One region of the Micromonospora sp. NPDC051227 genome, then DNA from elsewhere that is predicted to be linked to it. Evidence: riboswitches for the same ligand, from Rfam matches in the RefSeq annotation. Region 1 holds a riboswitch; each other region holds the start of a gene.

Region 1 (2,180 bases):
AGGCCGACCACCCCACCCAGCGAGTGCCCGAGCACGACCAGCCGGTCGTCGGGGGCGAGGGCCTGCGCGATCTGCTGGGCGAAGCCCGCGAAGGAGTACGACGGCAGCGGCGATGCCCAGCCGTGGCCGGCGAGGTCCGGTGCCAGCCACCGCCCGGGCCAGTGCTGCTCAAGGTACGGGGCCCAGGGCAACCACACGTCCCCGGTCGCTCCCATGCCGTGCAGCAGCAGCAGGACCGGCCTGCGGCCGGTATGACCACCCGTTTTCTCCACCACGGCCGCAGTCTCCCACGGTTCACGGTCGGGTACGAGAGCCGTCGATTACCGACCGCGCGGACAGACGCCGCGGGCGCCGGCCCCTTGTGGGGGACGGCGCCCGCGGCGGTCAGCGTGCCCGGGTCAGGCGGAGTAGCCCCGGCTGGTGATCCAGTTGGCCAGGTCGATCGTGGTGATCCAGTACGACGGGTCGGCCGGGTTCGCCGAGTCGGCGATCCGTACGGTGCGGCCGTTGTCCTTGTAGCCCACGACGGCGATGTAGTGCCCGCCGCCGTAGGAGTGCCAGCCGCCGTCGGTGTCGGTGGCGTCCCCGACGACGTTGGCCACCACGCCCCGGCCGTCGGTGATGGCCTTCACCACGTCGGCCTGAAGGCGGTCCATCTGGGCCGGGCTGGGCGCGCCGGGGAACATCCGGGTCCGGTACGGGGAGCCCTTCACCTCGGCGTTGAGCACCCGGGTGGTGTCCTCGGCCGAGTTGGTGCCCATCTCGGTGGTGCCCAGCTCGGCGCCGAGCTCCTCCTGGGTGCGGTCGATGCCGGCGGCGCTGAGCGCGTTCCGGGTGGCCGCCGGGCCGCAGTTGTAGTAGGTGTTCTGCGCCTCGTAGTCGTAGTCGAGCACCTTGGTCACGGGCGGCTTCGGCCGCTCCGGCTTCCGGGTCAGGTCAGGATTGCTGCTGGCCTTGGCGGCGGGCGACGTGGCGCTGGTAGCCGGGGCGGCCGTGGTCGGCGCGGCGCTGGCCGAGGGGGACTCGTCCCGAGCCTCGCCGCGGGAGGCGGCGACGTCGCTGCGCATCTCGGCGACAGTGGTCGCGGTGCGCTGGCCGGCCGGGGCGTCGTCGGCAGTGGTGAGCAGGGCGCCGGTGCTGGTGGCGATCGCGAGGGCCGCCGCGGAGGCGGCGACGATCTGGTACGGGCGCTCGGTGGTGAGGCGGCGGAGCTGACGCTGCAGGGTGTGCTTCACGGGGTCCTCCACGGATCGGGGGGAGAGCGGCACACCGGGGCCGGACCGGTATCCGGGCAGGCGCCAGCGCGCGGACCGTGGTCCGCGGATGGTGAACCGCTCAGGGGAAGGCCCGGCACGGCCGGGCGGGGAAGGCGATGACCCGGGGGGGTCAGCTCACCGTCACTGGACGAATGAGCGGGTGCACCGCCGCGCCGTGGAGGCGAGGGAACAACCGAGGGGTGGAAAGGTGCTGCACGAGGATGGGACTCCTTCCGACACCGCCTACCGGGTTAGCTGACGGATTCGGGCGGGAAGACGCCCTACCGCGGGCCGTGGCTCGCGGATTCACCCCGGACTTACTGGTGGGTCCCCGGTTCGTTGGTCACGATTAAGCGGGTCGATGCGGCGTCGCGTCTTGCGATCGGTTACCGCACCGGACGGGACGACACTACTGGTGTCTCAAGGCCCTGCCAAGCCAGGTTCACCTGCGTAAACCCCAATCGGCGCGACAATTTCTGCGCGTATTGCCGATGATGTGACTCGATGGGACAAGCGGTTACGGAGACGCCTGCGGGCGACAACCGGACAGGCCGTAAAGAACGCGGCCACAATCGTGGGAACAATCCCGCCGATCGCGCCGGACGTCCGATTTCCCGATTGGGTGACCGGCCTCACATCACGGATTGGGCTCAACCCACCCGGGCCGGGCGCCAGCGGGCCACGACGGCGGGACGCAACGCCCCGGCCACCGTGCGGCGCGCGGGGACCACTGTCGGGCGTAGCCGGGCCGCCGCCGCGTACGCCTCCTCGGCGAGGGCACGAGCCGAATCCGCGGCCAACTCCGCGTCGCGCCAGGCGGCCCGCTCACGGTCGGCGGCCACCTGGTATTCGGCCAGCCGCGCATCCCGGACCACCCGGCTGATCAGCACCTCCTGCTCGATCGGGTGTCGCCGGGGATCCCAG
Region 2 (2,180 bases), on a different contig from region 1:
ACCCGGCCACGCCTGCCACCGTCTGACGCGACGAGGGCCGCTCCGCGTCACGCGGAACGGCCCTCGACGGGGGGTGTGCGGGTCAGAGCAGCGACATGTGGACGTGGTCGGTGTGGTTCGACGGCCCGCTGTACGAACTCCAGCCAGTGGCCGGGAACCAGATCTGCCGGTTCCAGATCACGTAGTAGATGCCGAGCCGGTCGGCGTTACGGATGAGGAACGCGGCGACGTTGTTGCCGTACGTCCGGGTGTCGTTGTTGTGCCACGGGGAGAACCCGCTCTTCTGTAGCGACCAGTCGCAGGCGCGGCCCTTCGGGTGCTCCCACGGCCCACCGGGGCGGTAGCAGCCGACGAACCGGTTGAAGCCGGCCGCCTTGACCTCCTTGTACGCGTGCAGCGTGCGCGGCGTGATGCAGCCGGACGTGGTGGGGTCGTTCTCGCTGCACGACTGGGGCTTCCAGTCACCGTCGGCCGTGCGACCCGGGCCGATCTTCGCGACCTTGGAGGTGGCATCCACCAGACCGCCGGTGAAACCCTTGCCACCGACGAGGGAGAGCGCCTTGTCGGCCTCGCTCTTGCGCTTCGCCATCAGGGCGGTCTGCTTCTGCTGCTCGCGGACCTCGGTGTCGAGGGCCAGCTTGGCCTGCTCGGCGCGGGCCTTCACCTCGTTGACCTCGGAGAGCTTCTTCTCGTTGACCATGTTCATCTCGTCGAGCATCCCGGCGCGCCGGACGAACGAGTCGGGCGCTTCGCTCTCCAGCAGCATCGCGACCGCACCGATCCGGCCGGTCCGGTACGCCTGGGCGGCGATCTGCCCGACCTGCGGGGCCAACGCGTCCAGGTCGGCCTTGGCCCGGTCGACCTCCGCGGCCAACTCGCTCTGCCGCTTCTTGGATTTGTCCAGCTTGGACTTTGCGGCGGAGTAGTCGCGGTTGGCCTGCTCGATGACGTCGTTGAGCAGCTTGGGCTCGCCGTCCTCCTCGTGCCCGGAGGGTGTGGGGTTCGTCGGGGCGGCGTGCGCTGGGAGCGGCCCGGCGAGCACTGTCAGTGCGGCGATCACGGCCACCACGGGTGTCATCCAGCGGCGTAGGGGTGCCGTCACAATGTTCCCTTCCGTCGACCGCCGACCGGGTTAGCTGACGGGTTCGGGGCGGAAGTGGCCCCTACCGCTGACGCGGATTCACCCCAGGCACCTGGGTCCCCGGCTCGCCGGTTGGCGATTGGGCGGTGGCACCGCAGGCGCCGCTTCGCGCCTTCATCGGTAACCGGCAGCGAGGTTACCCGAGAGTCGACCGGGTGAGCTACGCCTGGATGCCGACCAAAAGCGTCATTTCGCCATAGCGTTGAGTGACCAGTGACGCGGTTCTCAGGGTGGATGCCCGATCTGGTCACGCTGAGGAGTGTCACCATGCCGTATCCGTGCTCCTGTTCGACTCCGGCCACCGGTCGGTGGCCTCGGATGGGGGTGCGGTCCGCGTCCGGTACGGCTCGTCGGAGCCGGCGGTTCGCGGTGAGCTGAGTGCGGCCAGTGCCTCGCTGCGGTCCGGCTCGGGCCGGGGCGCGGCAGCGTCGGTGGACGCCGTGGCAGCGGTACGCCCGGCGGCGGTCACCACAGCGGCCAACCCGGTGGTCAGCGGCACGGCGGCGATCAGACCGAGGGTGGCGACCGCGCTGCGAACGATCTCCTGCGCGAGGAACTCACTGGTGAGGATCTGCCCGATCGGCCGCGAGTCGGCGGTGAGCAGGAGCAGCAGGGGCAGTGACGCGCCCGCGTACGCCAGCACGATGGTGTTGACAGTGGAGGCGATGTGCGCGCGGCCGACCCGGGTGGCCGCCCGGTACAGCTGCAACCGGGTCAGCCCGGGGTTCGCGTTGGCCAGTTCGGTGACGGTGGCCGCCTGGGTGACCGTCACGTCGTCGAGCACCCCGAGCGATCCGATGATGATCCCGGCGAGCAGCAGACCGTGCAGGTCCACGTCGCCCTGGAACATCGACAGGGTGGTGGCGTCTTCGCTGCCGAAGCCGGTGAGGTGGGTCGCGGCCGTGGCGATGGTGGCGAGCACGCCGGTCAGCACCAGGCTGCCCAGGGTGCCGAGCACCGCGACCGAGGTCTGTGCGGTGACCCCGTGGGTCAGATAGAGCACCACGAACATGATCAGGGCCGCGCCGACCACCGCCAC
Region 3 (2,180 bases), on a different contig from region 1:
GCGGCGGCGTCCACGGTCTGCAACGCGGCGGTGGAGGGTGCGGGGGCCTCGACCAGCCGGGGCGCGGGCGCCCGGGCGGGACGGGAGTCGTCGCCGCGTGGGTCCTCGGCACCGGCGTCGTGGTGACCGCGTACGGGTAGGGCGGCGACGTGCCGCGCGTCGGTCAGGTGCATCGGGCCGTAGCCGCCACTGGTGCTCGGTGTGCCGGCGTTGGTGTCCCAGCGCGACTCCAGGTAGGAGACGCCGAGCAGCACGACGGTCGGCACCCCGTACTCGGTGGCCGCGGCGGCGTACTGCTGCTGGCGGTCGGTGGTGGGCGCGGCGGCGGCCGGGCCGACCGAGAGTGGCACCGTTGTCGCGGCGGCGACCACGGTGGTGGCGAGCAGCGCACGCCAGCCGGTCGACAGGGTTGGATGGTGCATCGAACCCCCTAGATTCTCGCGAAGTGAGGTCAGGTCACCATCGCGCCGTCCGGGAGGTCACGTCAATACCTTTCCATCTATCGAAGCAAGCGGAAAGAATTCTTCACACACGGTCGGTCACGTCGTCCAATCCGTACGGAGTGTCACGGCCGCACGGGTTGCGGATCGGTAACAAGCGTCTCTACTCTGGTCATTCGTCGGCCCGACAGCAGCTCCGCCCAGCCCGGGCGGTAACGGACCGACACCGCCGAGTCGTTTCCGAACGAACCGGGGACCCAGGTCCCTCGGGGTGAATCCGCAGCCACTGCGGTAGGGCGCCGACTTCCCGCCCGAACCCGTCAGCTAACCCGGTAGGCGGTCAGGAAGAAGGAGTACGGAACCCCGGTGGCACTCCATGCCCCGCGGCCGTCGTCCGAGCGGTCGGCGTCAGCCGGCCCGGCGTCGATCGTGCCGCGTCCACGCTGGTCCCGCTTCACCACCGCACTCGCCGCGCTGGCCGGCCTCGCCGTCGTTCTGACCGGCAGTGCCACGGCGGCCCACGCCGACCCCTCCGTCGCCGAGATCGAGCGCCAGATCGACGCCGACTGGAACAAGCTCGAACCGATCATCGAACGGCACAACGCCACCCGCACCGACCTCGCCGCGAAGCGCAAGCAGGCCGACGCACTGGCCGCCCGCATCACTCCGCTTGAGCGCCAGGTCGACGCCGCGATGGACAAGGTCAGCGCCCTGGCCGTGCGCGCCTACAAGGGCGAGAACGTCTCGACCGTCAACGCCGTGCTGGGCAGCCGGTCGCCCAGCGAGGTGGTCGGCCAGCTCGAAATGCTCGACCGCTTCGCGCACAACCAGCAGAAGGACGTGCGCCAGGTGGCCGACCTGCGCGACCAGTTGGCCGCGCAGAAGGCGCCGCTGGACGAGATGGTGGCCCAGCTGACCCGCACCGAGGCTCAGCTGGCGGCGAAGAAGAAGCAGATCAACGACGAGATCGACCGCCTGCAGAAGCTGCGACTCAAGGTGTACGGCAGCGGCGGCGGCGGTCCGTTGCGCCCGGCCCCCTGCCCGGGTAGCTACCCCGGCGGCGCCGCGGGCACGGCTGTCAAGTTCGCCTGCGCGCAGATCGGCAAGCCCTACGTCTGGGGTGCCGAGGGTCCGAACTCGTACGACTGCTCCGGGCTGATGCTGGCCGCCTGGGCGAAGGCTGGCGTGTCGCTGCCGCACAACGCCGCCGCGCAGAGCCGCGTCACCAAGAACGTCAGCAGGGGTGACCTCCGCCCCGGCGACCTGGTCTTCTACTACAGCGACATCCACCACGTCGGCATGTACGTCGGCGGCGGCTGGGTGGTACACGCCTCGCAGGCCGGTCAGCCGGTCAAGATGAAGAAGGTCGACGACGGCCCGATCCACAGCTACGGCCGCCCGGGCTGACCCGGATGACCGAAGGGCCCGTCGCGATCCGTCGCGGCGGGCCCTCGTCGTCCTGGTCCTAGCGGGTGGGCGTCAGCGGGTTGGCCAGGTGCGCCAGTGCTGCCAGGCGCGGCTGGGTGTCGGCCCCCGCTGGCCCTGGTAGCGCGAGCCGTAGACCACCGAGCCGTACGGGTGCTCGGCCGGCGAGGAGAGCCGGAAGATGCAGAGCTGCCCGATCTTCATGCCCGGCCACAGGGTGATCGGCAGGTTCGCCACGTTCGAGAGTTCCAGCGTCACGTGACCGGAGAAGCCCGGGTCGATGAAGCCGGCGGTGGAGTGCGTGAGCAGCCCGAG
Region 4 (2,180 bases), on a different contig from region 1:
CCGACCGGCTGACGTGTGCGGACTGCCGCCAGCGAAGGCGCTGCCCCGCACACTTGCACACATAGCGATGTGAGCATACATTTGACCGGGTCCCGACCAGCGGCGGAAGGTGGTTTTCGTGGGCGCAGGTCATGACCACCACCATGGGTCCGTCGCCAATGCCGCACACCAGCACCGAGGTCGACTCTGGGCGGCATTCGGGCTGCTCGCCACCCTGATGGTGGTCGAGGCGGTGGCCGCCCTGCACACCGGCTCGCTCGCCCTGCTCTCCGACGCCGGGCACATGTTCACCGACGTGCTCGGCATCGGGATGGCGCTCGCCGCCATCACGGCGACCCGGCGGGCCACCGGCGACCCGCAGCGCACCTTCGGGCTCTACCGGCTCGAGGTGCTCGCCGCGCTGGCCAACGCCGTCCTGCTCTCCGGCGTCGCGATCTACGTGGTGATCGAGGCGATCCGCCGTTTCGGCGACCCACACCAGGTCATCGCCGGCCCGATGCTCGCGGTGGCCGTGCTCGGCCTGCTCGCGAACATCGCCGCCTTCGCGCTGCTGCGCGCCGGGGCCCGGGAGAGCATCAACCTCCAGGGCGCCTACCTGGAGGTGCTCGGTGACCTGCTCGGCTCGCTCGGCGTCATCGGCGCGGCGCTGCTCATCACCGTCACCGACTGGTGGTGGGCCGACCCCCTGGTCGCGGTCGCCATCGGCGTGTTCATCCTGCCGCGCACCTGGCGGCTGGCCCGCGCCGCCATCCGCATCCTGGTGCAGGCCGCCCCGGAGCACCTCCAGGTGACGGCCGTGCACGACCGGCTCGCCGCCGTCCCCGGGGTCGTCGAGGTGCACGACCTGCACGTCTGGACGCTCACCTCGGGCATGGAGGTGGCCTCCGCTCACCTGACCATGGCACCCGGCGCGGAGGTCGGCGCGGTGCTCACCGCGGCGCGTACGGCCCTGCATGACGACTTTCGCATCGAGCACGCGACGTTGCAGATCGAGCCCGGCGCCGCTTCTGGAGCCTGTGGCTCCATCGAATGGTGACGGAGCCGTAATTTTCCGTGGTGAACGCACGCACCGTCCGTCACATTGGCTGCAGCCGCCCCACCTGCACCGGTAGGCTCGGTCCCGGCCTCCACCAGGCGGCGCCCTCCCGGCGCCGGTGGCGGTCGCCGCCTAATCGCCCAACTGGGCGAACCGGGGAACCATGTTCCTGGGGTGTATCCGCGTCAGCGGTAGGGATCTTCCGTCCCGAACCCGTCAGCTAACCCGGTCGGCGGCTGACGGAAGGACATGCGCAGTGGCACCAGCACGACCACCCGCCGCCCGACTGGCGGCCCTGATCGTCGCGATGTTCGCCCTCGGCGTCGCGCTTCCGGCCGGCACCGCCTCGGCCGCTCCCCCGACCGGCCTGCGGGCCGCCGCACCCGACTCCGACGAGGAGGGCGGCACCCCGGCGTTGCGGGCCCAACTCGAGGCGGCCAGCAAGGGCTACCTGGACGCGAAGCGCGCCCTGGACACCTCCGTGCAACGGCAGAAGCAGCTCGCCACCCAGCTGAAGACCATCGAGGTCGAGATCAACCAGCGCAACGGCAAGGTCGGAGAAATCGCCGAAGTCGCCTACCGCACCGGTCGACTCGGCGCGATGTCGGCGCTGCTCAACAGCAACACCCCGGAAGGCTTCATGGACCGGGCGGCCGCGCTGGACGCGGTGGCGGCCAACGAGGACCGGGTGCTGCGCGACCTGCTGAACAGCAAGGACAAGGCCAACCGCACCAGGGTCGCCCTGGACGGCGAGATCACCGAACAGCGCAAGCAGGTCGCGGTGATGGCCAAGCGCAAGGAGCAGGCCGAACGGGCCCTGACCGTGGCCACGGCACCCAAACCGCAGACCACCGCCGACACCGGCTCCAACCGGGGCACCTCCAGCGCCAACGCGACGGCCGCGCCGCGCAACTCCGACGGCTCCTGGCCCTCCGAGTCGTGCAGCGTCAACGACCCCACCCCGGCCAACGGCTGCATCACCCCCCGCACCCTGCACGCGCTCAACCAGGCCAAGGCCGCGGGATTCACCCGGTACGTCTCGTGCCACCGCCCCAGCGGCTCCGGTGAACACCCGAAGGGCCGGGCCTGCGACTTCGCGGCGCAGAAGGGCGGCTTCGGCGGTAACGCGACCGGCGGCGACAAG

Evidence for each region. A riboswitch is a leader RNA that binds a small molecule or an ion and turns the genes downstream of it on or off. The one in region 1 is predicted to bind cyclic di-AMP.
Region 2: it holds a riboswitch for cyclic di-AMP, as region 1 does, so the genes downstream of both, ACIA47_RS07750 (hypothetical protein) here and ACIA47_RS26715 (C39 family peptidase) in region 1, are expected to answer to the same signal.
Region 3: it holds a riboswitch for cyclic di-AMP, as region 1 does, so the genes downstream of both, ACIA47_RS09995 (NlpC/P60 family protein) here and ACIA47_RS26715 (C39 family peptidase) in region 1, are expected to answer to the same signal.
Region 4: it holds a riboswitch for cyclic di-AMP, as region 1 does, so the genes downstream of both, ACIA47_RS25570 (coiled-coil domain-containing protein) here and ACIA47_RS26715 (C39 family peptidase) in region 1, are expected to answer to the same signal.

Annotation. Positions count from the first base shown of each region.
Region 1 covers NZ_JBITET010000013.1:136,797-138,976, reverse strand. The annotation lists gene ACIA47_RS26720 (alpha/beta fold hydrolase) at 1-275, opposite strand, end outside; gene ACIA47_RS26715 (C39 family peptidase) at 399-1,247, opposite strand; cyclic di-AMP (ydaO/yuaA leader) riboswitch at 1,482-1,622, opposite strand; gene ACIA47_RS26710 (hypothetical protein) at 1,907-2,180, opposite strand, start outside.
Region 2 covers NZ_JBITET010000002.1:782,137-784,316, reverse strand. The annotation lists gene ACIA47_RS07755 (carbonic anhydrase) at 1-26, shown strand, start outside; gene ACIA47_RS07750 (hypothetical protein) at 83-1,102, opposite strand; cyclic di-AMP (ydaO/yuaA leader) riboswitch at 1,107-1,237, opposite strand; gene ACIA47_RS07745 (YibE/F family protein) at 1,404-2,180, opposite strand, start outside.
Region 3 covers NZ_JBITET010000003.1:422,988-425,167, reverse strand. The annotation lists gene ACIA47_RS10000 (N-acetylmuramoyl-L-alanine amidase) at 1-422, opposite strand, end outside; cyclic di-AMP (ydaO/yuaA leader) riboswitch at 658-793, shown strand; gene ACIA47_RS09995 (NlpC/P60 family protein) at 807-1,847, shown strand; gene dcd (dCTP deaminase) at 1,920-2,180, opposite strand, start outside.
Region 4 covers NZ_JBITET010000012.1:108,469-110,648, forward strand. The annotation lists gene ACIA47_RS25560 (HelD family protein) at 1-12, shown strand, start outside; gene ACIA47_RS25565 (cation diffusion facilitator family transporter) at 119-1,036, shown strand; cyclic di-AMP (ydaO/yuaA leader) riboswitch at 1,156-1,287, shown strand; gene ACIA47_RS25570 (coiled-coil domain-containing protein) at 1,293-2,180, shown strand, end outside.